Regions from separate parts of the Chromobacterium sp. CCUG 76385 genome, predicted to be linked through region 2. Evidence: riboswitches for the same ligand, from Rfam matches in the RefSeq annotation. Region 2 holds a riboswitch; the other holds the start of a gene.
The links. Region 2 has a riboswitch for cobalamin ahead of QUG01_RS00390 (HoxN/HupN/NixA family nickel/cobalt transporter). Riboswitches for the same ligand answer to the same signal wherever they lie in the genome.
Positions count from the first base shown of each region.

Region 1: it holds a riboswitch for cobalamin, as region 2 does, so the genes downstream of both, QUG01_RS16890 (TonB-dependent receptor domain-containing protein) here and QUG01_RS00390 (HoxN/HupN/NixA family nickel/cobalt transporter) in region 2, are expected to answer to the same signal.

Region 1 covers NZ_JAUCGU010000033.1:6,786-18,735, reverse strand. Annotated here, with positions in the region: gene QUG01_RS16950 (hypothetical protein) at 1-74, opposite strand, end outside; gene QUG01_RS16945 (sulfite exporter TauE/SafE family protein) at 143-952, opposite strand; gene QUG01_RS16940 (EVE domain-containing protein) at 952-1,410, opposite strand; gene QUG01_RS16935 (hypothetical protein) at 1,539-1,691, shown strand; gene QUG01_RS16930 (DUF1294 domain-containing protein) at 1,701-1,973, opposite strand; gene QUG01_RS16925 (POT-type proton-dependent oligopeptide transporter) at 2,157-3,710, shown strand; gene QUG01_RS16920 (5-formyltetrahydrofolate cyclo-ligase) at 3,721-4,332, opposite strand; RNA gene ssrS (6S RNA) at 4,338-4,520, opposite strand; gene QUG01_RS16910 (cell division protein ZapA) at 4,546-4,857, opposite strand; gene QUG01_RS16905 (hypothetical protein) at 4,854-5,063, opposite strand; gene QUG01_RS16900 (cobalamin-binding protein) at 5,085-5,957, opposite strand; gene cobU (bifunctional adenosylcobinamide kinase/adenosylcobinamide-phosphate guanylyltransferase) at 5,954-6,481, opposite strand; gene QUG01_RS16890 (TonB-dependent receptor domain-containing protein) at 6,491-8,329, opposite strand; cobalamin riboswitch at 8,468-8,680, opposite strand; gene cobT (nicotinate-nucleotide--dimethylbenzimidazole phosphoribosyltransferase) at 8,791-9,825, shown strand; gene QUG01_RS16880 (histidine phosphatase family protein) at 9,822-10,424, shown strand; gene cobS (adenosylcobinamide-GDP ribazoletransferase) at 10,412-11,143, shown strand; gene speB (agmatinase) at 11,217-11,950, opposite strand, start outside.
Region 2 covers NZ_JAUCGU010000001.1:79,462-91,411, reverse strand. Annotated here, with positions in the region: gene QUG01_RS00420 (methionyl-tRNA formyltransferase) at 1-288, opposite strand, end outside; gene QUG01_RS00415 (aspartate aminotransferase family protein) at 409-1,740, opposite strand; gene QUG01_RS00410 (sigma factor-like helix-turn-helix DNA-binding protein) at 2,191-2,406, opposite strand; gene QUG01_RS00405 (cobyric acid synthase) at 2,617-4,080, opposite strand; gene cbiB (adenosylcobinamide-phosphate synthase CbiB) at 4,213-5,151, shown strand; gene cobD (threonine-phosphate decarboxylase CobD) at 5,144-6,130, shown strand; cobalamin riboswitch at 6,173-6,355, shown strand; gene QUG01_RS00390 (HoxN/HupN/NixA family nickel/cobalt transporter) at 6,466-7,512, shown strand; gene QUG01_RS00385 ((2Fe-2S) ferredoxin domain-containing protein) at 7,509-7,838, shown strand; gene QUG01_RS00380 (cobaltochelatase subunit CobN) at 7,835-11,950, shown strand, end outside.

The DNA of each region.
Region 1 (11,950 bases), on a different contig from region 2:
TCGTCGCTGTAGGCGAAAGCCGCCGGCGCCGCCGTCAGCAGCCCCGCCACGCACACCATCACGCTTTTCAACACGCATCGTCCTTTTCACTGTCAGTCAAACCGGTTCGACCGCAGGCAAGCGGACAAGGTTGCAGAAGGCCTCAGCCGCGCAGCAGGCTGTACAACATTTCGCTGGCCATCGCCGCCATCAACACCGCGAAAGCTTTTTTCAATTTTGGCACCGGCAACTTATGCGCGGCCTTGGCGCCCAGCGGCGCCAGCAACACCGTCATCAGCATCAGCGCCAGCATGGCCGGCAGGTAAACGAAACCGACTGCGCCGGGCGGCAATCCCGGCGCGCCCCAGCCGCTGTACACATAGCCGACCGCGCCGGACACGGCGATCGGCCAGCCCAGCGCCGCGCTGGTGGCGATGGCGGTATGCACCGGCACATTGCACCAAGCCATGAATGGCACGCTCATCGAACCGCCACCTATGCCGACCCAGCTGGAAACCATGCCGATGGCGCCGCCGGCGACGCTTTGCCCCGCATGGCCCGGCACCTCGCGCCCGGCCTTGGGCTGACGGCCGATCAGCATCTGCGCCGCCACCGCGTAGGCATAAATCACGAAAAACCATTTCAGCGCCGCGCCGGAAATCCAGCCGGCGATCAGGCTGCCCAGCAGCGTGCCCGCCACCATCGCCGGCGCCATGCCGCGCACGATGCGCCAATCCACCGCGCCCTTCTTGTGGTGCGCGCGCACGCTGGACGCGCTGGTGAACACCATCACCGCCAAGGAAGTGCCGACCGCCAGGTGCTGCGCATGCGCGCCGCCCAGATGCGCGGCCGACAGCACCGCCAGCACCACCGGCACGATGATCAGCCCGCCGCCCACGCCCAGCAAGCCGGCCAGAAAACCAGCCACCGCGCCGCAGGCCAGCAGGGCGGCGATCAAAGGCAGCGTCAGCATCACAACACCTCGCGCATCAGATAGTCCCACTCCTCCGCCGTCACCGGCGTGATGGACAGGCGATTGCCGCGCTTGAGCACGGCCATGCCTTCCAGCGGCGGGTGCTGGCGCAGCTCGGCCGGAGACACCAGCCGCGTCTTCTTGACGAAGCGCACGTCCACGCACAGCCAGCGCGGCTGGGCCGGATCGGATTTGGGATCGTGATAAGGGCTCGCGGGATCGAACTGGCTGGCGTCCGGATGCGCCCGCGCGGCCACTTCAGCCAGACCGGCGATGCCCGGCTCCGGGCAGGACGAGTGCCAGAACAACACGAGATCGCCGGGCTGCATCTGGTCGCGCATGAAATTGCGCGCCTGGTAATTGCGCACGCCAGTCCATTCGAACAGCCGCGCGGGTTCGGCAGCCAGGTGGTCGATCGAAGTTTCGTCCGGTTCGGACTTCATCAGCCAATAGCGCATAGACAATATCTGTTAATCGCTGAGAGGAAAGAGAAAAACTTGCTCAATCTTACTGGAAAGATTGGCCCGTATGCTGGTTTCAGCAGGACAGTTTTTTGCCCTATCTGTCGATTCGGGAGAACCTGAAAATGAAAACCTTGATACTGGCCATCGCCCTGACAGGCAGCCTCGGCGGCTGCGTGGTGGAACCGCCGCGCGTCGCGCCGGTTGTGGTGCGGCCGGCCGTGGTGGTGCCGGTGACGCCGGCGTACTACTACGGTCCGCATTATGGTTGGCGCTGATGCAATGGTTTAGGCCAATGCGCGCCAGAGCCACCACGACAGCGCCAGATTGGCCAATACGCTGAACCAGAACAGCGCGCGGAACGGCTGCTTGCGCGTCTTGTGCCGCAAGCCGTGCCGGGCCAAGCAAGCGCCAGGCCAGCCTCCCGCCAGGCCCAGCAGCAACAGCGTCGCCTCCGGCGTGCGCCAAGCCCCGGCCCGCGCGGCGCGCTTGTCGCGCCAATAGGCGATGAACGTCAGCAAACTGGCCGCCATCAGCCAGCTACATACGGCGATTTTCATCTTCCCCTCCATGCCAAATCCGATTGCGGCCGCTCAACGGCAAAACAGCAGAATTTTGTAACTGCCGTTTACCAGATTCCCAACAGAAGCGCGCCGCGCCGCCGTTATCATGGTCCGCACAACAATGATGCCCCGGCGTGTCCGGGGCCTTGCACGTTCAACCGACTCGGGAGAAACCGTCCCATGACCACTGTCACGACGCAGGCGCCTGCCGGCAGCGGCGCCATGCCGCGCCAGATCGCCTACATTATCGGCAACGAGGGCTGCGAGCGCTTCAGCTTCTACGGCATGCGCAACATCCTCACCGCCTTCCTCACCACCTCGCTGCTGCTGTATCTGCCGGAAGACATGCGCGCCGGCGAGGCCAAGCACATCTTCCACAACTTCATGATCGGGGTGTACTTCTTCCCGCTCTTGGGCGGCTGGCTGGCCGACCGCCTCTGGGGCAAGTACAACACCATCATCATCTTCAGCGCGCTGTATTGCGTGGGCCACGCCTGTCTGGCGCTGTTCGAGAACAACCTGAACGGCTTCTACGCCGGCCTGGCGCTGATCGCCATCGGCTCCGGCGGCATCAAGCCTTGCGTGTCGTCGTTCTGCGGCGACCAGTTTGACGAGTCGAACAAGCATCTGGCCAAGATCGTATTCGATTCCTTCTACTGGATCATCAATTTCGGCTCGCTGTTCGCCTCGCTGTTGATGCCGATTTTCCTGAAATCGTACGGCCCGTCGGTGGCCTTCGGCATACCGGGCGTGCTGATGTTCATCGCGCTGGTCATCTTCTGGCTGGGCCGCAAGCATTACGTGATCCTGCCGCCCGCGCCCAAGGATCCGCATTCGTTCTGGCAGGTGGTGAAGTCGGCCATCCTGACGCCGGCCAACGGCCGCCGCGGCGGCTGGCTGTTCGCCGCCAGCGTGGCGCTGGCCGCGTGGTGCAGCTTCAATCTGGAACTGGGCCTGGTGGCAGGTTTCTGCCTGGCCTTCGTCTTGGTGATGGCCGGCGCCAGCCTGGCCGCCCGCTGGCAGCTGGAAGCGGTGCGAGCGCGGCATCCGGAAGAGGCGATAGAAGGCGTGCGCTCGGTGCTGCGCATCCTGATCATCTTCTCGCTGGTGACGCCGTTCTGGTCGCTGTTCGACCAAAAAGCCTCCACCTGGGTGATACAGGCCGGCTTCATGAGCAAGCCGGAATGGTTCGCGCCGTCCCAGATGCAGGCGCTGAATCCGGCGCTGGTGATGCTGCTGATCCCGTTCAACAATCTGGTGTTGTACCCGGCGCTGCGCCGCGTGGGCCTGGAACCGACCGCGCTGCGCCGCATGACCGCCGGCATCGTGTTCAGCGCGCTGGCCTGGATTGTGGTGGGCATGATGCAGCTGCAGATTGACGGCGGCAACGCCCTGTCCATCGCCTGGCAGATTCTGCCCTACGCCTTGCTGACCATGGGCGAAGTGCTGGTTTCGGCCACCGGCCTGGAGTTTGCCTATAGCCAGGCGCCGTTGTCGATGAAGGGCACGCTGATGAGCTTCTGGGGCCTGTCCACCACCGTCGGCAACCTGTGGGTGCTGCTGATCAACGCCGGCGTGGCCAGCGCCGCGATGAAGAGTACCGTGGCGGCCAGCGGCCTGAGCCTGGAGGCCTTCCTGATGTTCTTCTTCGCCGTGATCGCGCTGCTGGCGGCGGGGCTGTTTGGCCTGTACGCGCGCCGCTACCGCGAAGTCAGCCACTACCGCGCGGTCTGAGCGGCTTGAGCTATCCGGCCAGCGGCAGCCGCCGCAGGCCGGATTCGGTCAACAAGTAATCCAGCCGCACGTCCCACGCTTCGCGCGGCACCGCGCCCACCAATTGGCAATCGAAAGCCACGCCCACCAGCAAGGGCCGGCCGCTCAGCGGATGACGGCGGCGAAAGGCCAGGGTGGCGTCGTAGAAGCCGCCGCCCTGCCCCATGCGATAACCGTCGCGGTCCACCGCGAGCAAGGGCACGAAGATCACGTCCAACCGCTCGGCGCGCAAGCGCTGTCCAGCGTATTCCAGGATGCGATAGCGCGGGTGCCGATACCAGCGATCGGCCGCGCCCAGCCGGGTAAACCACAGCCGGCGGCCGCGATGCGGAATCTGCGGCAGATAGACCTGCCCGTTACGCCACAGCGCGGCATTCAGCAACTCGGAAAGATCCAGCTCGGAACCGGCGGCCAGATAGCCGCCTATGCGCTTGCCGCGCTGCAACAGGCGCGAGGCGTGGCGCGCGATGGCGCGGGCGGCTGCGGCGCGATACACAGGCGGCAGGGCCATGCGGGCGCGACGAATCCGGCGCCTGAGCGCCTGCTTGTCGATGGAAGTCATTGCAGTGGTGGACGAGGTCATGGGGGGAGACCCCCGCGAGTGCCGTTCGGGCTAAATTCGCTTGTACCCTGTTTCCAGGAGGGGCCGCCTGCCAGACATTTCGGGCGCATCCGCAAGGGACGCGTCTCACCCATGTCTCACGCTGGCAGCCAAAAGCGAACGCATTGGTACAAAGGAATTGTGTGCCGTCACGAACACCGCAGGGGATAAACTGACCTGTAGTGCGCCGCCTTGTCAGAACAGCGGCTGTTGACTCTGGCGAAGCGCCTCGTCAGCGGCTTCGCTCATGCCGCGTATTTTACGCTGAAACGCCGCCATCTCCAAGCCTTCTCCCACTTTTGTTTTCAGCAGGTCATGGGCGATGTTCAGCGCGGCCATGATGGCGATCTTGTCGGCGTCCATCACCTTGCCATGCTGCTGGATGGTGGCGATCTTGCCTTCCAGCAAACGCACCGCCTCGCGCAGAGTTTCCTGCTCGCCTTCCGGGGTGCCGATGGTGAAATGGCGTCCCAGCAGTTCGATGTCGACCTGAACCACGTCGCTCATTGCTCATCCTCCGGCGCAGCCGGCAGGCGCGCCACCAGCGCGGCCACCCGGTTGCGGGTTTCATTGACGCGGAAATGCAGCTCGGCGTTTTCCTTCAGCGCTTCGGACAGCGCCTCGGCGAAACGGCCGTTCTGGGTTTCCAGCTCCCGAATGCGGCCAACCAGCGCCGCGACGCGGGATTCGAGATATTCCAGTTCATTGTCCATGGCGGCGAGGATAACGGGCCGCTAGTTGGCCGTCAAACCCAGCCGCTGCCGCGCCGTGTCCAGACGGGCGCACAGCGCGGCCGCGCCATCCACCATGCGCGGCCCCGGAATGCTGATGGCGTCGTCAGACAGCGCGAACAGCGCGCCGCCAGCCACCGCCGGCAAGGTTTTCCAGCGCTGCCACATCGCCAGCGCGGCGTTGTCCGTCGCGATGATGGCCTGTGGCTGCGCCGCCACGACCGAGGCCGTGGACACCTGCGGCGCCGGCAGCGACAGATCGGCGAACACATTGACGCCGCCGCAGGTGCGGATCAGCGCATCGATATAGCTCTTGCCGCTGACGGTGAAGATCGGCGCCTGGCTCAATTGATAGAACACCCGCACCGGGGCGCGGCCGCCATAGCGCTGCTGCAAGGCGGCCAGCCGCTGCCGGTATTGCAGCGCGGCGCGCGCGGCCGCGGCTTCGGTGCCGGCCAAGCGGCCCAGCTTGTCGATTTCCAGCGCCACATCGCCCGGTTGCAACGGATGGCTGATGAATACCGGCACGCCCAGCCGCTTGAGCCGCTCCAGTTCGCGCGGCGAACCGCCATCCTGCCACGCCACCACCAGATCAGGCTGCAGACGCAATACTGCCTCCAGGCTGAAACCGGTGAAGCTGCCCACCCGCGGCAGCCTCTTCGCGGCGGCGGGATGGTCGCTGTATTCGACTGTGGCCACCACCTTGTCGCCGGCGCCGGCCGCGAACAGCAACTCGGTGGCATGCGGCGCCAGGCTGACGATGCGCTGCGCCGGCTTGGCCAGCGCGACCGTCTGCCCCGAACCATCCTCGACGCTGACGGCCGCGCGCGCGGCGCTGGCCAGCAACAGGCCGGCCAGACAAAGCCATAGCCTCATGCCAGCCCGCCTTTCAGCGCCAGCGGCAAGCCGCAGGCCACCAGGGTGACCCTGTCGCAACGCGAAGCCACCAGCTGGTTGAGCCGACCCAATTCATCGACGAAACGGCGGGTTTCGGCATCCGCCGCCACCACGCCCCAGCCGACCTCATTGGACACCAGCAACGCCTCGCCCTTGAGGACACCCAGCTCCGCCAGCAGCGCGTCGCGCTCCACCACGTACTCGTTCTCGTCGAGACCGGCCGCGCCGAAGAAGCGCATCAGCCACATGCCCAGGCAATCAATCACCAGCAGGCCGCCCGCCGCATCATGCGCAGCAATGGCAGCCGCCAGCGCGCGGCCGCACTCGGCCACGGCCCAATGCGCGGGACGCTGGGCGCGATGCCGCTCCACCCGCCGCGCGAATTCGGGGTCCAGCACCTCGGCGGTGGCCAGATAACACACCGGCCCCGCGTGCTGGCGGGCCAGTTCTTCGGCATGGCGGCTCTTGCCGCTGCGGGCGCCGCCGGTGATCAGGTGAGGCATGGATGTCCCTTACTGGCTATAACGTACGCCGATGAAGGCTCCCAGCCCCCCGGTATTGTAACCATAGGTCGTTTCGTACTCGCGGTCGAACAGGTTGTCTACACGTGCGGTAGCGGTCCAGCTTTTGGCAAAACGATAATCGACATAGGCATTTGTCACGCCATAACCATGCAGCGTCACATTGGAAATGTTGTCATAGCGAACCGAGGCGACTTGCTGCTCCACACCGGCCGTCCAACGCCCCCAATCGCGGCTGGCAGTGAAATTGGCGCTCTGACGCGGACGGAAGGCCAGCCATTGGCCGGTCTGGTCGTCACGCGCATCCAATAAGGTGAGGTTGCCGCCCAAATCGAACGCTGCCAGCTTGGTTTGCCCCTCCAGACTCAGCCCGCGGATGGTGGCGCGGTTGACATTGAGCATGGTGCCGATGCCATTGCCCAGCGAGCCGTAAGAGATCAGATTGCTGACCTGGTTATGGAAGCCCGTCAGGCGGAAAGTGCTGCCCTGGTGACGATACTCAAGACCCAACTCCGTATTGATGGCGCTCTCCGGCTTCAAGTTCGGGTTGCCTTGATAGCCAAACGCCAATGGGTAATACAGTTCATTGAAGGTCGGCGCCTTGTAAGCCGTGCCATACCCCGCCCGCACCAACCATCCTTCGGCGAAACGGTAGCCGTAGTCCAGTTTGCCGGTGGTCTTGCCACCGAACTGGTCATCATGATCACGGCGCACGCTAGCCTGTAGCAGGCTATTGCCCATTTCCAGCTGATAAGTGGCAAACCCGGCATTCTGGGTACGCGTGGTCTTGGTATACGCGCTGCTGCTGCTCACCTTCTGGTCATTATGGGTCGCGCCCAGCGCGAACTTGCCCCAGGCGGTAGTCAGATCGTTCTGCCAAGTCCATTCGTTCAGGGTCGTCTGGTACAAGCTGTTGCGCTGGCCGCCGATCGCGTCAGCGAAGGTTTCCTGCTTGTCCTGGCTATGGCTGAAACGCAGGGTGCTGGTCCAGATGTCGGAGAACCGGTTGCGGGACTCCAGGCTCTGCCCCGTGAGGCGAGTATCGGTCCAATCCTGGCCTATCGGATTCTGGTCAAAATCAACGCGGGCAAAGGTCTGGAACAGACGCAGTGTCAAATCATGCCCCGGTGCCAGTGTTTGCGTCACACTGGCGCTGTAGCTATCGTTTCGGTAGCCGTCCTTATCCGGGTTATATGAATTTTGATTCAAAGCGTTGGTAGCGGAGAAACCATCGGACTGATCATGGCTCACTTGCAGGCTGTAAGCAGTATTGCCTGTCTTGCCATCTACGCCGGCCGTCAATTTGCCCGTGCCCCGGCTACCGGCTTCCACAGCGGCATTCACTCGCGGTTCGCCCTCGCCCTTGCGAGTAAAAATCTGGATCACGCCACCAATCGCATCGGCGCCGTACAAACTCGACGCGGGACCGCGCAGAATTTCAATATGGTCGATCTGGGCCAAGGGAATGTTCTGCATCGCCGTGGTGCCGGACGTCGCCGAGGAGATGCGGACGCCATCCACCAGCACTACGGTATGGTTGGAGTTGGTGCCGCGCATGAAGATGCTGCTGTTGGTTCCGGGACCGCCATTGGCGGTGATGCTGATCGCCGCCTGGCGAGACAGCACTTGCTGCAATGTTTGCGCGCCGCTTTGCTCGATCTCGTCGCGAGTGATGACCGTGGCGTCGGCCAAGGTTTTGGATAATGGCTGCGCGATACGGCTCGCCGTCACAATCACCGGGTCGCCGGCGAATTCCGGCACATCGGCGGCATGGGCCGCGCCGGCACAGGCCAGCGCCACGGCGAAGGCGCAAGTTTGGGGCTGAAACATGAAACACACTCCACGGATTGATAGCTTCCCGCAAGGGGACATCGTCAGAGTGCGAAGAGGACAAGAGAACGGGTCGCGGCGCAGCCGGAATCGTCTGTCGGATCGCCTCCCCGCGATACTCCAGTATTCCTCCGGCTTCCGGCCGGGGCTCTGCAGGCCGGTCTCCGGGCTGGGCCATGCCGGCGACGCGCCTTCCCATCCGATTGGACAGTGGCTTGCTGCGTCGCCTGGGCGCGTATCGCGCCAGGCCTTACCGTTGCGGGGGCAGCGCCGGCTTCACACCGGCTTCCCGTTTCACCCGCGCTCGCCCCAAAAAGGCTAAGCGCGGACACCTGCTAGGCGGCGATTATAACCCGCCGGGGTTTTGGCGGCACCGGCCAAGCGGTAATATGCTTAGAGTCCGGCGGCCAGCCATGCGCGCCGACAACATTCCATGATCATCCTTCCCTGCAGGCCAGAACATGAATCGTAGCAAACCCCTGGATCTTTCCGCCCGCAACGCCGCCCGCGCCCGCCAGGCCATCCTGACCAAGCCGCCAGGCAGCCTGGGGCAATTGGAGGAGCTGGCCTGCCGCTTTGCCGCCTGGCAAGGCCGCGCCCGGCCGGACGTCCTGCGCCCCGCCATCACCGTGTTCGCCGGCGACCACGGCGTCACCGCCGAGGGCGTGTCGGCCTTTCCCTCCGCCGTCACCACCGAGATGGTGCGCAACTTCGCCAATGGCGGCGCAGCCATCTGCGTGCTGGCGCGCGCGCTGGACGCGCGGCTGGAGGTGGTGGACGTAGGCGTGGCCGGCGATGTGTCGGCGCTGCCCATCGTCCATGCCAAGGTGCGCGCCGCCAGCCGCAACCTGGCCAAGGAATCGGCCATGAGCGCGCAGGAGGTGGAAGCTGCGCTGGAAGTTGGCCGCGCCGCGGCGCGCCGCGCGGTGGGCGAAGGCGCGAATTTGCTGATTGCCGGCGATATGGGCATCGGCAACACCACGGCGTCGGCCGCGCTGATCTGCCGGCTGACCGGCGCGTCGCCGGAACTGGTGGTAGGCCGCGGCACCGGCATCGACGACATCGGCCTGGCCAACAAGCTGCGGGTAGTGAAGACCGCGCTGGCGCGCGTGGCTTGGGAAAACCTCAGCGGCCAGGACACGCTGGCCGAGCTGGGCGGCCTGGAGATCGCCGCCATGGCCGGCTTCTACCTGGAAGGCGCCCATCTGGGCGCGCCGTCGCTGGTCGACGGCTTCATCGCGAGCGCCGCCGCGCTGTGCGCCAAGGCCATCGACCCCTCGCTGCACGACTGGCTGCTGGCCAGCCACCGCTCGGCGGAAGCCGGCCACGACCATGCGCTGGCGGCGCTGCAGCTGCAGCCGCTGGTAGATCTGGGCATGCGGCTGGGCGAAGGCTCCGGCGCGGCGGTCTGCGTGCCGCTGCTGCAGATGGCGGTGAAGCTGCACAACGAGATGGCCACTTTCGAGGAGGCCGGCATCAGCGGCAAGTCCGCATGAACCCCTACACCCTGACCCTGCTGCGCCATGGCGACATCGAACACGACGGGCGGCTGATCGGCCTGACCGACCTGCCGCTGACCGAGCTGGGCCAACGCCAGCTCGACGCCAGCTGGAGCCGCATCAGCAGCCTGGCGCCAGTCACCGCCATCGCCACCTCGCCGCTGCAGCGCTGCCGCGAGTTTGCCGTCAAGCATGCGCTATCCGGCTCGCTGGCGCTGAAGGTGGAGCCGCGCTTCGCCGAGATGGACTTCGGCGACTGGGACGGCCAGCCAGTGTCCGAGCTGGAACACAGCCACCCCGGCTGGGGCGCAGAACTGGCGGACGGCCGGCTCAGCCCGCCCGGCGGCGAAAGCTTCGAGCAGTTCCGCACCCGCGTGCTGGCCGGCCTGGCCGACTGGATGAGCGAGGCGCGCGGCAGCCATCGCCTGCTGGTGACGCACGGCGGCGTCATCACCGTGCTGATGGCGGAATTGCTGGGCACCGATTTCTCCGTGGCCAAGCTGATGACGGTGCAGCGCGGCGGTTTCGCCCAGCTGTCGATGCTGGAAGGCCACCCGGCCTACCTGCTGCGGCTGGAGTCCTCATGCGCGGACTGATTCTGGCGGTGCAGTTCCTGACCCGCTTGCCCACCCCGCAGTTGGCGGATTTCCGGCCGGAATGGCTGGCGGCCAGCGCGCGCTGGTTCCCTGCCGTCGGCTTGATCGTCGGCGCTTTGCTGCTGACGGCCCTGCAGCTGGGCGGCCTGGTCGATCCCTGGCTGGCGGCGCTGCTGGCGCTGCTGGTTTGGGTGGGCGTCACCGGCGGCCTGCATCTGGATGGCCTGGCCGATCTGGCCGACGCGCTGGGCGCAGCCCACCGCTCGCGCGAACGCTTCTTCGAAGTATTGAAAGACCCGCATCTGGGCAGCTTTGGCGTGCTGTCGCTGATCCTCGCCGTCGTCGCCAAGCTGGTGCTGCTGATGCTGATCGCCCGTCACAGCGGCATCGCTTGGGGGCTGCTGTTGATCCCGGCCTGGGCGCGCGGGTTCGCTGTGGCCTGGTCGGCCACCCTGCCAGCCATCGCGCCGGGCAGCGGCGAGCGCTTCGGCTGGCGCAAAGACTGGGCCGGTATGGGACTGAACCTGGCGGTCTTGCTGGCCTTGTCCGTCTGGCTGGCGCCGGCCTTGTTGCTGGCCCCGCTGGCCGGCCTGGCTTGGTGGGGCTTTCTCAAACGCCGGCTGGGCGGCATGACCGGCGATTGCCTGGGCGCGGGCGTGGAAATCTGCGAGATCGCGCTGCTGGGGCTGCTGCTGATCAGGCTGCCGTTTGCGTTCTGAGCGACAAGCAGCGCCGCCAAACAAAAACGCCACTCCAAGGAGTGGCGTTTGCTCATCCTCGCGGCAAGCGCGCTTACAGCTTGCCTTCCACCTTTTTGTTGCGCATCAGGCACAGCATGTCACAGGCGATGTGGGCGGCGGCCAGGGCGGTGATTTCGCTCTGGTCATAGCTCGGGGCGACTTCCACCACGTCCATGCCGACGATGTTCAGATCGCCCAGATTACGGATGATCTTCAGCGCCTGCGCGGTGCTCAGGCCGCCCGGCACCGGGGTGCCAGTACCCGGCGCCGCGGACGGGTCCAGACAGTCGATGTCGAAGGTCACGTAGACCGGCGCGTCGCCGATGGTCTTCTTGATCTCGGCGATGGTGGCATCCACGCCGTTGTCGTGCACCCACGGCGCGCCCAACACGTTCAGGCCCATGAAGTCGTCGTTCCAGGTGCGGATGCCGACCTGCACCGATTTCTTCGGATCGATCAGGCCTTCCTTCACCGCCTTGTAGAACATGGTGCCGTGGTTCAGGCTGTCCGGGCTGTCGTCAGGCCAGGTGTCGCAGTGGGCGTCGAAGTGCAGCAGCGCCAGCGGCTTGCCATACTTTTCGGCGTGCGCGATCAAGAGCGGGTAGGTGACGTAGTGGTCGCCGCCGAAAGTCAGCATCTTGGCGCCGGAGGCCAGGATGGTGCGGGCGTGCTCGATGATGGACGGCTTGATGGTCAGCGGGTTGTGCGCGTCGAACCAGCAATCGCCATAGTCGACCACGGCCAGATCGTCAAACGGGTCGAAACCCCACGGATACGGCTTCAGCT
Region 2 (11,950 bases):
ATTGACGGCGTATTTCAGATGCGGCGTCCAATCCGGAATGCGCCAGTTGTAACTTCCCACCAGCAGGGCTTCGCAGCCCATATCGGCCAGCTCTTCCAAATCATGCTGGCGCATCGGCGACAATTGCAGCGGCAGCTTGCGCTGCTCGGCAAACGTCACCGAGGCCTTGTGGTGGTGCATTCTATGGTCGACCGGCGTGCAGAAAATCTTCACAGGCTGCCAGCCTGCCTGCAGGAAAACATCCAGCACCGGCTTGAAGCGGTCCGAAAGCGTGATGGCGAAACGCATGGCATTCACTTTATCGCGAACAGGGACGGCCTCCCCTCATAACGTGGTTATACCATCGGCCTCTCAGCCTCCGATGTTGATGACACGCAAATTAACAGAAGCCGCCCCTCCCACTACAAATCAGGCCATGCGCACCGCTCGAAGCCACTGCTCAAACACCGCAAGCAAGCGTTCCACATCCTGCGCCGTGGTATGCGGGCTGAGCAGCAGCATATTGTGGAACGGCGTGATCAGCAGCCCCCGGTTCAACAGGTACAGATGAATGCACTGTTCCAGTTCGGCATCCTGCCCTGCCGCGGCCTCGCTGCCGTTGCGTGGGGGGCGCGGGACAAACTGGAACTCGCAGCGCGCGCCCAACCGCGTCACGCACCATGGCAGATCGAAACGGACGAACAGCTCTCGCAGCCCCCGCTCCAACTGCTCCGCCCGCTCAAACATGATCTGGTAGGCATCGTCGGTCATCACTTCGGCCAGATTGGCGCGCATCGCGGAGCAGGCCAGACGGTTGGCGCTAAGCGTGGTGCCAATGCCAGAATGGCCTGCCGGCGCATTCCGCTTGGCCTGCTGCGCCCGCGCCGCCAACTCGGCGCTGAAGCCGTAAGCCGCCGCAGGCAGTCCGCCAGCCAAGGGCTTGCCCAGCACCAGCAGGTCCGGCCGCAGGCCATGCAGGGCCGTAAAGCCACCAGGTCCGCAGCTGATGGTATGGGTCTCGTCCAACAGCAGCAGGCTGCCGTGACGGCGAATGATGGCCTGCGCCTGCTGCCAGTAGTCCGGATCAGGCAACACCATGCCGATATTGGTCATAGCCGGCTCAGCCAGCACGCAGGCGACGCGGCCATCAGACAAGGCCCGTTCCAGCGCGGCCAGGTCATTGAACTCCACCACCCGGGTGTGCTCGGTCAGCGGATACACCTGGCCCAGCAGGCTGGCGCGCGGCTTGGCCTGGCCACCGTCCAGGTCCACGAACACATCGTCCACGGTGCCGTGGTAACAGCCATTGAATACCAGTATCTGATCCCTACCGGTCGCCGCGCGCGCCCAGCGGATGGCAAAGCGGTTGGCATCGCTGGCGGACAGCGCGAACTGCCACACTGGCAGCCCGAAGCGCTGCGCCAAAGCCTCGGCCACCCACAGGGCATCCTCGCCCGGCAGCATGGCGGTCAGCCCGCGCGCCGACTCGCGGGCGATCGCGGCCGCCACCGGCGCCGGCGAGTGGCCAAACATCGCGCCGGTGTCGCCCAGACAGAAATCAACATAGCGATGGCCATCGGCATCGATCAATTGGGCGCCTTGCGCCTCCGCCACAAACAGCGGGCTGGGCGTGGGCCAATCGTCCATCCAATGCAACGGCACGCCAAACAGCAAATGCCTGCCAGACTGTCCAGCCAAAGCCCTCGCCCGCGGCCGACGGGCCAGAAAGTCCGCCCGCTCCCGCTGATGGAGTTCACGCATCTTGCCTAGGGGCTGTTGACGTTTGGTGAGTGGATCGCGTTTGCGCCGATTTGGGCCGGAAGCAAGGCGCGCAGTCCGCCGCATAGTCATTCTATGCAAGGGCTGGGCAACGCGGCTTCCGGCACAAAGCGGCCAAACCCGCAGGGCCGGGCGCCTTTCGCGCCGACTCTTCGTTGTTCCGCGCTGGCAGAGAATGACTATGCGGCGCGCGAAACGCCTCGATTCGGCGCAAAACGCATCCCGGCGCGACCGCTCACCAAACGTCAACAGCCCCTAGATCAATGCCATGCCGCTTCGCCATTGCCGCCTCGCCTAAGAATGGGGTACGACCAGTATGCCAAGCTCTGCGTCGCACAATCCAGCTGCAATCGCCGCTTGGAAAGCCCCAAACGACAAAAGGCCCGAAGCGTAGACAACGCCTCGGGCCAATGGGCTGCAATGAACGGAAATTCAGCGCAGGGGCAGATGCCCTGCCAAAGTATTCAGCTGCTTGATGGCGCGACGGAAACGAGAATGCGCGCGGGAAACCGTGGACTCGCTGATGTCCATTTGCTGGGCGGCGTAATAGCCGGTCATGCCTTCCACTTCCATCAGCCACACCGCCTCACGCGAGCGCTTCTTCATGCCGATCAGATCGGCCACCACGTTGAAATCGTCCAGTTTCATGGTATCCCTCCCTCATGCGCAGACCCTTGCCACCCCAAGTCGCCGCGCGTCGACACGAAACATTCGGATGCTTTCCCAGCATAGAATGCTTGCCAAAAAAATGCAGGTAAATCCAGAGGCAAGAAGGAGGCGCTTTTTTATGTCGTTTAGGGCGCAATGGATATTGGAAATTTTTCCCACTGCGCGACAATCCAGTCCATCAGCATAAACCTAAGACCCGCCATGCATGACAGGTCCAAGGTCCAAATGCTTCTCCAACATATCCGCCAACTTGTCTATATTGGCCTCGCGCAGCGCCGGGTAGTCCAGCGGCTCAGGCGCCCGCAACCCTGCCCAGCACAGAATGGACTGACAAGCAGCAGGTTGATCGAATACGCCGTGCAGATAGGTGGCCAGTATTTGATTGTCTTCAGACCGCGCGCCATCCGGGCTGCCATCGTCGAAATACAGTGCCGGTCGCGCCAACGCCGGCCCGCTGCTAACGCCCATGTGGATTTCATAACCGGCGGCCTCGGCATCGTCCAGCGTCAGCCGGCCGCGCATCCGCGTCAACCGTTTCTCTGGCTCCAGCGTGGTTTCCAAGTCCAGCCAGCCCAGGCCATAGCCGCTGCCCGCCTCTCCTTCCAGCCCATCCGGATCATGCAGCTTCTTGCCCAGCATCTGCAGGCCGCCGCAGATGCCCAGCACTTTGCCGCCGTAGCGCAGGTGGCGGCGTATCGCCTCTTCCCAGCCCTGCGTCCTCAGCCAGGCCAGGTCCGCCCGCACGCTCTTGCTGCCGGGCAGGATGATCAAGTCAGCCGGCGGGATGGGCTGGCCGGCGCGCACCAGCGCGAACTCCACCTGCGGGTGCAGGCGCAGCGGGTCGAAATCGGTGTGGTTGCTGATGCGTGGCATCGCTGGCGCGATAACGCGCAGCTTGTCGCCGCCGCCCGATGCGCCGCCAGGCTTGTCCAAGCCCAAGCTGTCCTCGGCCTCCAGATGCAGGTCGTACAGATAGGGCAGCACGCCCAGCACAGGCTTGCCCGTGTATTGCTCCAGCCAATCGATGCCGGTTTTGAGCAAGCTCGGATCGCCGCGGAAGCGGTTGATCACCATGCCCACCACACGCGCGCGCTCGGATTCGGACAGCAGCGCCAGTGTGCCGGCCAGATGGGCGAACACGCCGCCGCGCTCGATATCGGCCACTAGAATCACCGGGCAGTCCACCGCCTCGGCGAAGCCCATATTGGCGATGTCGCCGTCGCGCAGATTGATCTCAGCCGGGCTGCCGGCGCCCTCTGCGACGATGTACTGGTACTGCGCGGCCAACCGCGCATGCGACTCCAGCACCGCCCGCATCGCAATGGGCTTGTAGCCATGGTAGCCGCGCGCCTCCATATTGCCGATGGCGCGCCCCTGAATGATGACCTGAGAACCAGTATGGCTATTGGGCTTCAGCAACACAGGATTCATGTCGGTATGCGGCTCCACGCCGCAAGCCTGGGCTTGCACCGCCTGTGAGCGGCCGATTTCGCCGCCGTCCGCCGTCACCGCGCTGTTGAGCGCCATGTTTTGCGGCTTGAACGGCGCCACCCTGACCCCGCGCCGGGCCAAGAGCCGGCACAGGCCGGTGGCCAGCGCGCTCTTGCCGGCATCAGAGGTGGTGCCCTGGATCATGATGGTTTTGGCGGTCATGGCGATCTCCCTGCGCATGGATGGCCGACAAGGCTTAGAATGTCGGCTCGATTCATTCCGGCCGCCCAAAGCGCCCAATACTTGCACATTGGATATTGCTGACGGCGGCCGGCCATTATATAGGGCTGCTAGTTGAATTCCGCATTGTTTCTGCCGTTGGCGCTGCTGCTGGACCGTCTGCTGGGCGAGCCGCCGCGTTGGCATCCTCTGGTCGGTTTCGGCCGACTGGTCAAAGCCATGGAGCGGCTGGCCTACCCCCCCCGCGCCGCCGCCGAGCCGGTCTGGCACATCCGGCTGCGCGGCGCGGCCGCCATCGCGCTGCTGATCCTGCCTTTCACGCTGTTGGCCTGGGCGCTGGCGAAACTGCCGTGGCTGAAAGCTATCGTTCCCATCGTGCTGCTGTACCTGGCCGTCGGTGCCCAGAGCCTGGCGCAGCACGCCCAAGTGGTTCAACACGCTTTGGCCGAGGGAGATCTGGCGCTGGCCCGCGAGCGGGTGGGTTGGATCGTCAGCCGCGAAACCAGCGAGCTGGACGAAGCCGGCGTCGCGCGCGCGGCGATCGAATCAGTACTGGAAAACGGCAGCGACGCCATCTTCGCCGCCTTGTTCTGGTTTTTGCTGCTCGGCGCACCCGGTGCCGTGCTGTACCGGCTGTCCAACACGCTGGACGCGATGTGGGGCTACAAAAACGATCGCTATCTGCATTTTGGCTGGGCCGCCGCGCGCTTTGACGACGTGCTGAACTACATCCCGGCCCGACTAGCCGCCCTCACCTATCTGCTGCTGGGCAATGCCGCAAACGGCTGGCGCTGCTGGCGGACCCAAGCCCCCACCTGGTACAGCCCCAATGCCGGCCCGGTGATGGCGGCCGGCGCCGGCGCGCTCGGAGTCTCCTTGGGCGGCGGGGCGCGCTACCACGGCCAATGGAAGGAACGCCCGCCCTTGGGCTGCGGCCCCGCGCCCACCCACCAAGACATTGGCCGTGCGCTGCGGCTGGTCAACCGCGGCATGTGGCTATGGGCGGCGTTGTCGCTGACGGCAGCCATCTTGATCGGAGTGATCCATGCTTGAACACGGAGGCGGCCTGCTGCGCGCGGCAGCGGAATACGGCATTCCGCTTGGAAACTGGTTGGACCTTTCCACCGGCGTCAACCCCAATGGCTGGCCCGTGCCGCCGCTGTCGCCGGACAGTTGGCTGCGGCTGCCGCAAAGCCATGACGGGCTGGAGGCGGCGGCGGAGGAATATTATGGATGCGGGCAATTGCTGGCGGTAGCGGGTTCTCAACCCGCTATCCAGCTGCTGCCGCAGCTGCGCGCACCATGCCGAGTCGGCATGCTGGCTCTGTGCTATGCCGAACATCCTTATCACTGGCAGAAGCGCGGTCACAAAGTGGAGCGATTCGCGCCAGATGCGCTGGCGGCGGCGATCGAGCAATTGGACGTGGTGCAACTCTGCAATCCCAACAATCCCACCGGCGACCGCTTCGATCCCCGGCTACTGGAAAACTGGCGGCAACGCTTGGCCGCCAGAGGGGGCTGGCTGGTCGTGGATGAAGCGTTTATCGACACTTCGCCCGAATACAGCATGCTGCCGCACATCGGCAAGCCAGGACTGATTGTGCTGCGATCAGTCGGCAAGTTTTTTGGACTCGCAGGCGCGCGTGCCGGATTCGTGTTCGCCTGGCAAGCGCTGCTGGACGCGCTGGCGGAGGAGCTGGGGCCGTGGAATATGGCGGGCCCGGCGCGAGAGGCCGTTAAGCTGGCGCTGCGAGACTCTGAATGGCAACAAGCCATGCGCGGCAAGTTACTGCGAGACTGCGCCCGGCTTAAGCGCTGCCTTGATAGGCATGGCTTGGCCCCTGCCGGCGGGTGCGAGCTTTTCCAGTGGGTGCCTGGCGACAACAGCCTGTCGATTCACCGCTACTTGGCCGGCTGCGGCATTCTCACCCGCTATTTCGAGTCTCCTGCCAGCCTGCGCTTCGGCTTGCCCAAGGACGACTCGGACTGGATACGTTTGGAACAGGCGTTGGGGAGTTGGAGCTTACAGTAATCCATTATCTCGATGTTCACAGCTTTGTTTTTGTCACGTATCATCCAGTCCAATTATGACGGTGCCCCTTGAGGGTGAAACGGGAACGCGGTGCCATGCCGCGGCTGCCCCCGCAACTGTAAGCGCAGAGCCCACGCCTGACGCCACTGGCCTTAACCGGCCGGGAAGGCGGCGACCGGGCTGCGACGCGCAAGCCAGGAGACCGGCCGTCAAACGTGTCGACGCAAGCAAAACCGGGCGGGGTGTACCGGGGGATACGCACAAGCTCCGCTCATAGACAGAAGACGGAATGATGTGCCCTCGCTTGCGCGACGAGTATCGTCTACGAGGGCACCATGCATCCATCCACCACTCTGTCCGTGGGCCGCCATCTGGCGCGCCACGCTCCCATGCTCGCCGGGCTGATCCTTGCCAACCTGCTGGCCTGGACCTGGGCGCTCGCCGCCTTCGCCGGCCATCCGGCTCAGCTCGCCACCGCCCTGCTCGCTTATCTGTTCGGCCTGCGCCATGCGGTGGACGCTGACCATATCGCCGCCATCGACAACACTGTGCGCAAGCTGATGCAGGAAGGCCGCCACCCGTCAGCTGTGGGCCTGTTCTTTTCCATCGGCCACTCCACCGTGGTGGTCATCGCCGTCGCCATCATCGTGTTCGCCGCCAACGCGCTGCAAAGCCGCGTCACCAGTTTCAAGGAGATAGGCGGCGTCATAGGCACCAGCGTGTCGGCCTTCTTCCTTCTGGCACTGGCGCTGATCAACCTGTCTTCCTTGCGCGCCGTATGGGCTGCCTTCCGCCGCGCCCGCGCCGGCGAGCCGATCTGCGACGAGCAGTTGAACCTGCTGTTGAACAACCGAGGCCTAATCGCGCGCATACTGCGCCCGCTGTTCAAGATGGTGACCAAGAGCTGGCACATGTTGCCCATAGGTTTTTTGTTCGGCCTCGGCTTCGACACCGCCACCGAGATCGGCCTGTTCGCCATCGCCACCACCCAAAGCGCCCACGGCGTGGCTCTATGGCACATCATGGTGTTCCCGGTGCTGTTCGCCGCCGGCATGGCGCTGGTGGACACACTCGACAGCCTGCTGATGGTTGAGGTGTACGGCTGGGCCTTCGTCAAGCCAGTGCGCAAGCTGTGGTACAACCTGACCATCACCTTCGTCTCCGTGGTCGTCGCCGTCGGCATTGGCGGACTGGAGGGCCTGGCCCTGCTGGCGGACAAGCTGCAACTTAGCGGCGGCTTGTGGGATGTCATCACCGCGCTCAACGAAGACCTTGCCCATTTCGGTTATTTCGTGGTCGGCGTGTTCCTGCTCACCTGGCTCGCCTCCGCCGCCATTTATAAGTGGAAGCGCTTCGACCAACTGGCCCCGGAGATTCAATGAGAACGCACGACAAACACGTGCTGATGTGCACCGGCCCGCGCTGCACGCCTAATGGCGAGGACTCGGAAGCGATGTTCCTGCACCTGGGACGCAGCATAGACGCCTATGCAGGCCTGCGCGCCAAGCGCACCCGCAGCCACTGCTTCGCGGTGTGCAAGGAAGGTCCGGTGATGGTGGTCTACCCGGACGGCGTCTGGTACCGCAAGGTCAACGAAACCGATATCGAGCGCATCGTCTGCCAGCATCTGAAGGGCGGCGTTCCGGTTGAAGAGCTGGTGTTCCATAAAACCGGCATCGGCGACATCGAAACGGAACCGCAGCCATGAATGCCGAAATCGCACTATTGAGCCATGCCGGCACCGACCTCGCCGCGCTGTCGCGCGCGCGCTGGCCGGAAGATTTTCCCGCCATCGCCGGCATCGCGCTGCAAAGCCTGGCCGACGAGGCTGCGATGCAGGCGCTGCTGGACGGCCAGCTGGCCCACGCCCGCGCCATCGTGCTGCGCGTGCTGGGCCGCGCCGATGCCATCCCAGGCCTGGAGCGGCTGCTGGCCCATGCCCGCCGCTTGCAGGCCGCGGTCTTCGTGGTCAGCGGCACCGGCGAGCCGGACCCGGAGCTGCAGGCCTTGTGCAGCGCGCCGGTATCGCTGCAGCAGGACGTCCACGCCTATCTGCAGGCCGGCGGCAGCGCCAACCTGGGCGAGCTGATGCGCTGCCTGGCCGACAGGCTGCTGCTGACCGGCTTCGGTTACCAGAGCCCGCAGCCGCTGCCCGAGCACGGGATCTACCACCCGGAGCTGGCCGCGCCCTGCTCGCTGGACGACTGGCTTGCAATCCGCAATCCGGACTGGCCGACCGTGGGCCTGTGCTTCTACCGCGCCCACTGGCTGTCCGGCAACACCCGCTTCATCGACCTGCTGGTGGATTGCCTGGCCGAACGCGGCGTCAACGCGCTGCCGGTGTTCACCTCGTCCTTGCGAACCATAGACCAGGGAGGTTTGCCGGCGGCGCTGGCGCTGCTGGCCGACCCGCGCGCCCAGGTGTCCCTGCTGATCAACACCACCTCGTTCGCGATGGGCGACATCAACAATGACGGCCCCACCCAGCCCGGCTGGGCGGTGGAAGCATCGGACCAGCTGGATCTGCCGGTGCTGCAGGCCATCACCAGCAGCATGACCCGCGAACAGTGGGAAGCGTCCGACCGCGGCTTCAACCCGCTGGACACCGCGATGAACGTGGCGCTGCCGGAGTTCGACGGCCGCATCATAGGCGTGCCGCTGAGCTTCAAACAGCCGGCGGAGGCCGGCCAGGCCGAGCAATACGCGCCTTTGCCGGACCGCGCCCGCCGCCTGGCCGGCATCGCCGCGCGCCTGGCTCGCTTGCGCCATCTGCCCAATACCGACAAGCGCATCGCCTTCATCTTCACCAACTCCAACAGCAAGGCCTCGCAGATAGGCAACGCGGTGGGCCTGGACTCCCCCGCGTCTCTATACGCTATGCTGCGCGGCATGCAGACGCGCGGCTACCAAATGGCTGAGCTGCCGCCGGACAGCGACGCGCTGATGCACGAGCTGATAGACCGCGGCGCTTACGACCAGGACTACCTGAGCGCCGAGCAGATGAAGAACGCCGCCGCCCGCGTGCCGGCCCAACGCTATCAGGCCTGGTTCGACGAGCTGCCGGACGCGCAGCGCGACAAGATGCTGCAACGCTGGGGCCAGCCACCGGGCGGCGCCTATGTCGACGGCGACGAGCTGGTGTTCTCCGGCCTGGATTACGGCAATGTCTTCGTCGCGCTGCAGCCGCCGCGCGGCTACGGCATGGACCCGGACGCCATCTACCACACTCCGGACCTGCCGCCCACCCACCACTACTACGCGCTGTACCGCTGGCTGCGCGACGACTGGCGGGCTGACGCCATCGTCCACGTCGGCAAGCACGGCACGCTGGAGTGGCTGCCGGGCAAGGGTGTGGGCCTGTCGCAAGACTGCTTCCCGGACGCGCTGCTGGGCGACATGCCGCTGTTCTACCCATTCATCGTCAACGATCCGGGCGAAGGCTCGCAGGCCAAGCGCCGCGGCCACGCGGTGATCATCGACCACCTGACGCCGGCGATGACCACCGCCGACAGCTACGGCCCGCTGGCGCAACTGACCCAGCTGGTGGACGAGTATTACCAGGTGGAGCTGCTGGACCCGAACAAACTGCCGCTGCTGCAGCAGCAGATCTGGGACTTGATCAAGGAAGCCAAGCTCGACACCGACCTGGCGGCGATGCTGAAGCACGACCACGACCATGACCACGATCACGGGCATGAGCACGAGCATCATCACGATCACGACCATGGCCACGATCATCCGCATGGCGGCCATCAGCGCGCGCCCGCCGCCGTCCACGGCAAGTACCGGCCGCGGGCGGCCAAGCCGGCGGCCGCGATGAAGCCGGCGACTGCCGCGGCGGCGAAATACCGCCCGGCCAAAGCCGCGCACGGCCACGACCATGGTCGCCATCATGGCGACCACGGCCATCACCATGACCACCATCACAATCATCACGGCCACAGCCACGACCACCACGACCATGACCACGACTGGGACGACACGCTGAACGAAGACGGCGTGCCGCTGAGCCTGGCCAAGATGGACGGCGTCGACGTCGCCCACCTGATCGAAGACATAGACGGCTATCTGTGCGAGCTGGGCGCAGCGCAGATCCGCGACGGCCTGCACGTGCTGGGCAACGCGCCGCAGGGCGAAGCGTTGATCGACATGCTATTGGCGCTAACCCGGCTGCCGAATCTGGGTATCCCTGGCCTGCCCGCCAGCGTGGCGGCGGCCTGCGGCGGCGATTGGGTCCTATGGCAGCAAGACCAGGGCAAGCGCCTTTCCGAGACGCCCGCCACCTTGCAGGCATTGGCCGGCCAGCCGCTGGTCACCCGCGCCGACGCGCACGACGCGGTAATGAAACTATCGCGCGCGCTGATCGCCGAGCTGGCCGCGCGCGGCTACCACGCCGCAGCCATCCCGGCCGCTGTCGAAAACATCCTGCCCGGCGTCGAGCCGTGCGCAAAGCTGGAGCAGGTGCTGAGCTTCGTCTGCGACCAGCTGTGCTCGAAGCTCGCCCGCACCGCCGAGGAGATAGACAATCTGCTGCGCGGCCTGGAAGGCGGCTACGTGCCGGCCGGCCCCAGCGGCGCGCCCACGCGCGGCATGGCCCACATCCTGCCCACCGGCCGCAATTTCTATTCGGTGGACCCGCGCAGCCTGCCGTCCAACGCCGCCTGGCGCATCGGCGACGGCCTGGCCCGCGAAATGCTGGCCCGCCACCTGAAGGAAACCGGCCAGTATCCGGAATCTGTGGCCATCAGCGTGTGGGGCACCAGCGCGATGCGCACCCACGGCGACGACATCGCCGAAATCCTGTCCCTGCTCGGCGTCAAGCCGCGCTGGCAGCAGGAAAGCCGCCGCGTGCAGGGCCTGGAAGTGATTCCGCTATCCGAATTGGGCCGGCCGCGCATCGACGTCACCGTGCGCATCAGCGGCTTCTTCCGCGATGCCTTCCCGCACCTGATTTCGCTGATCGACGAGGCGGTGCACACCGTGGCGCGGCTGGACGAGCCGGTGGAGCAGAACTTCCTGCGCAAGCATTACCTGGCCGACCTGAAAAACGAACTATTGGGCAAGCTGCCCAACGCCGACGCGCAGTCGCTGTACCGCGTGTTCGGCGCCAAGCCGGGCAGCTACGGCGCCGGCATCCTGCCGCTGATCAACGAGCAGAACTGGCAGAAAGACGCCGACTTCGCCACCGCCTACGTCAACTGGGGCGGCTACGCCTACGGCCGCGAGGCCAACGGCGCCGACGCGCGCGACGCGCTGCGCCACCGGCTGGCCGGCGTCGAGGTAGCGCTGCACAACCAGGACAACCGCGAGCACGACATTTTCGACAGCGACGACTACCTGCAGTACCACGGCGGGATGATCGCGACGATACGCAGCCTCAGCGGCCGCCAGCCGCGCGCCTTCTTCGGCGACAGCCACAACCCAGAAGCGCCTGCCGTGCGCGGGCTGAAGGAGGAAGTGCTGCGGGTGTTCCGCTCGCGGGTGGCCAATCCGAAGTGGATCGCCGGCATCCAGAAGCACGGCTACAAGGGCGCGCTGGAGCTGACCGCCACTGTCGACTACCTGTTCGGCTACGACGCCACCGCCCAGGTGGTGGACGACTGGGTGTACGAGCAGCTGGCGCAACGCTACGCGCTGGACCCGGCGATGCAGCAGTTCTTCGCCGACAGCAACCCGTGGGCGCTGAACGCCATCACCGACCGCCTGCTGGAAGCCGCGCAGCGCCAGCTGTGGGCGGAGCCGGACCCGGACACGCTGGCCGCCTTGCGCCAGCTGCACCTGGATAGCGAAGCGCTGCTGGAAGCGCGTGGAGAGAAACAA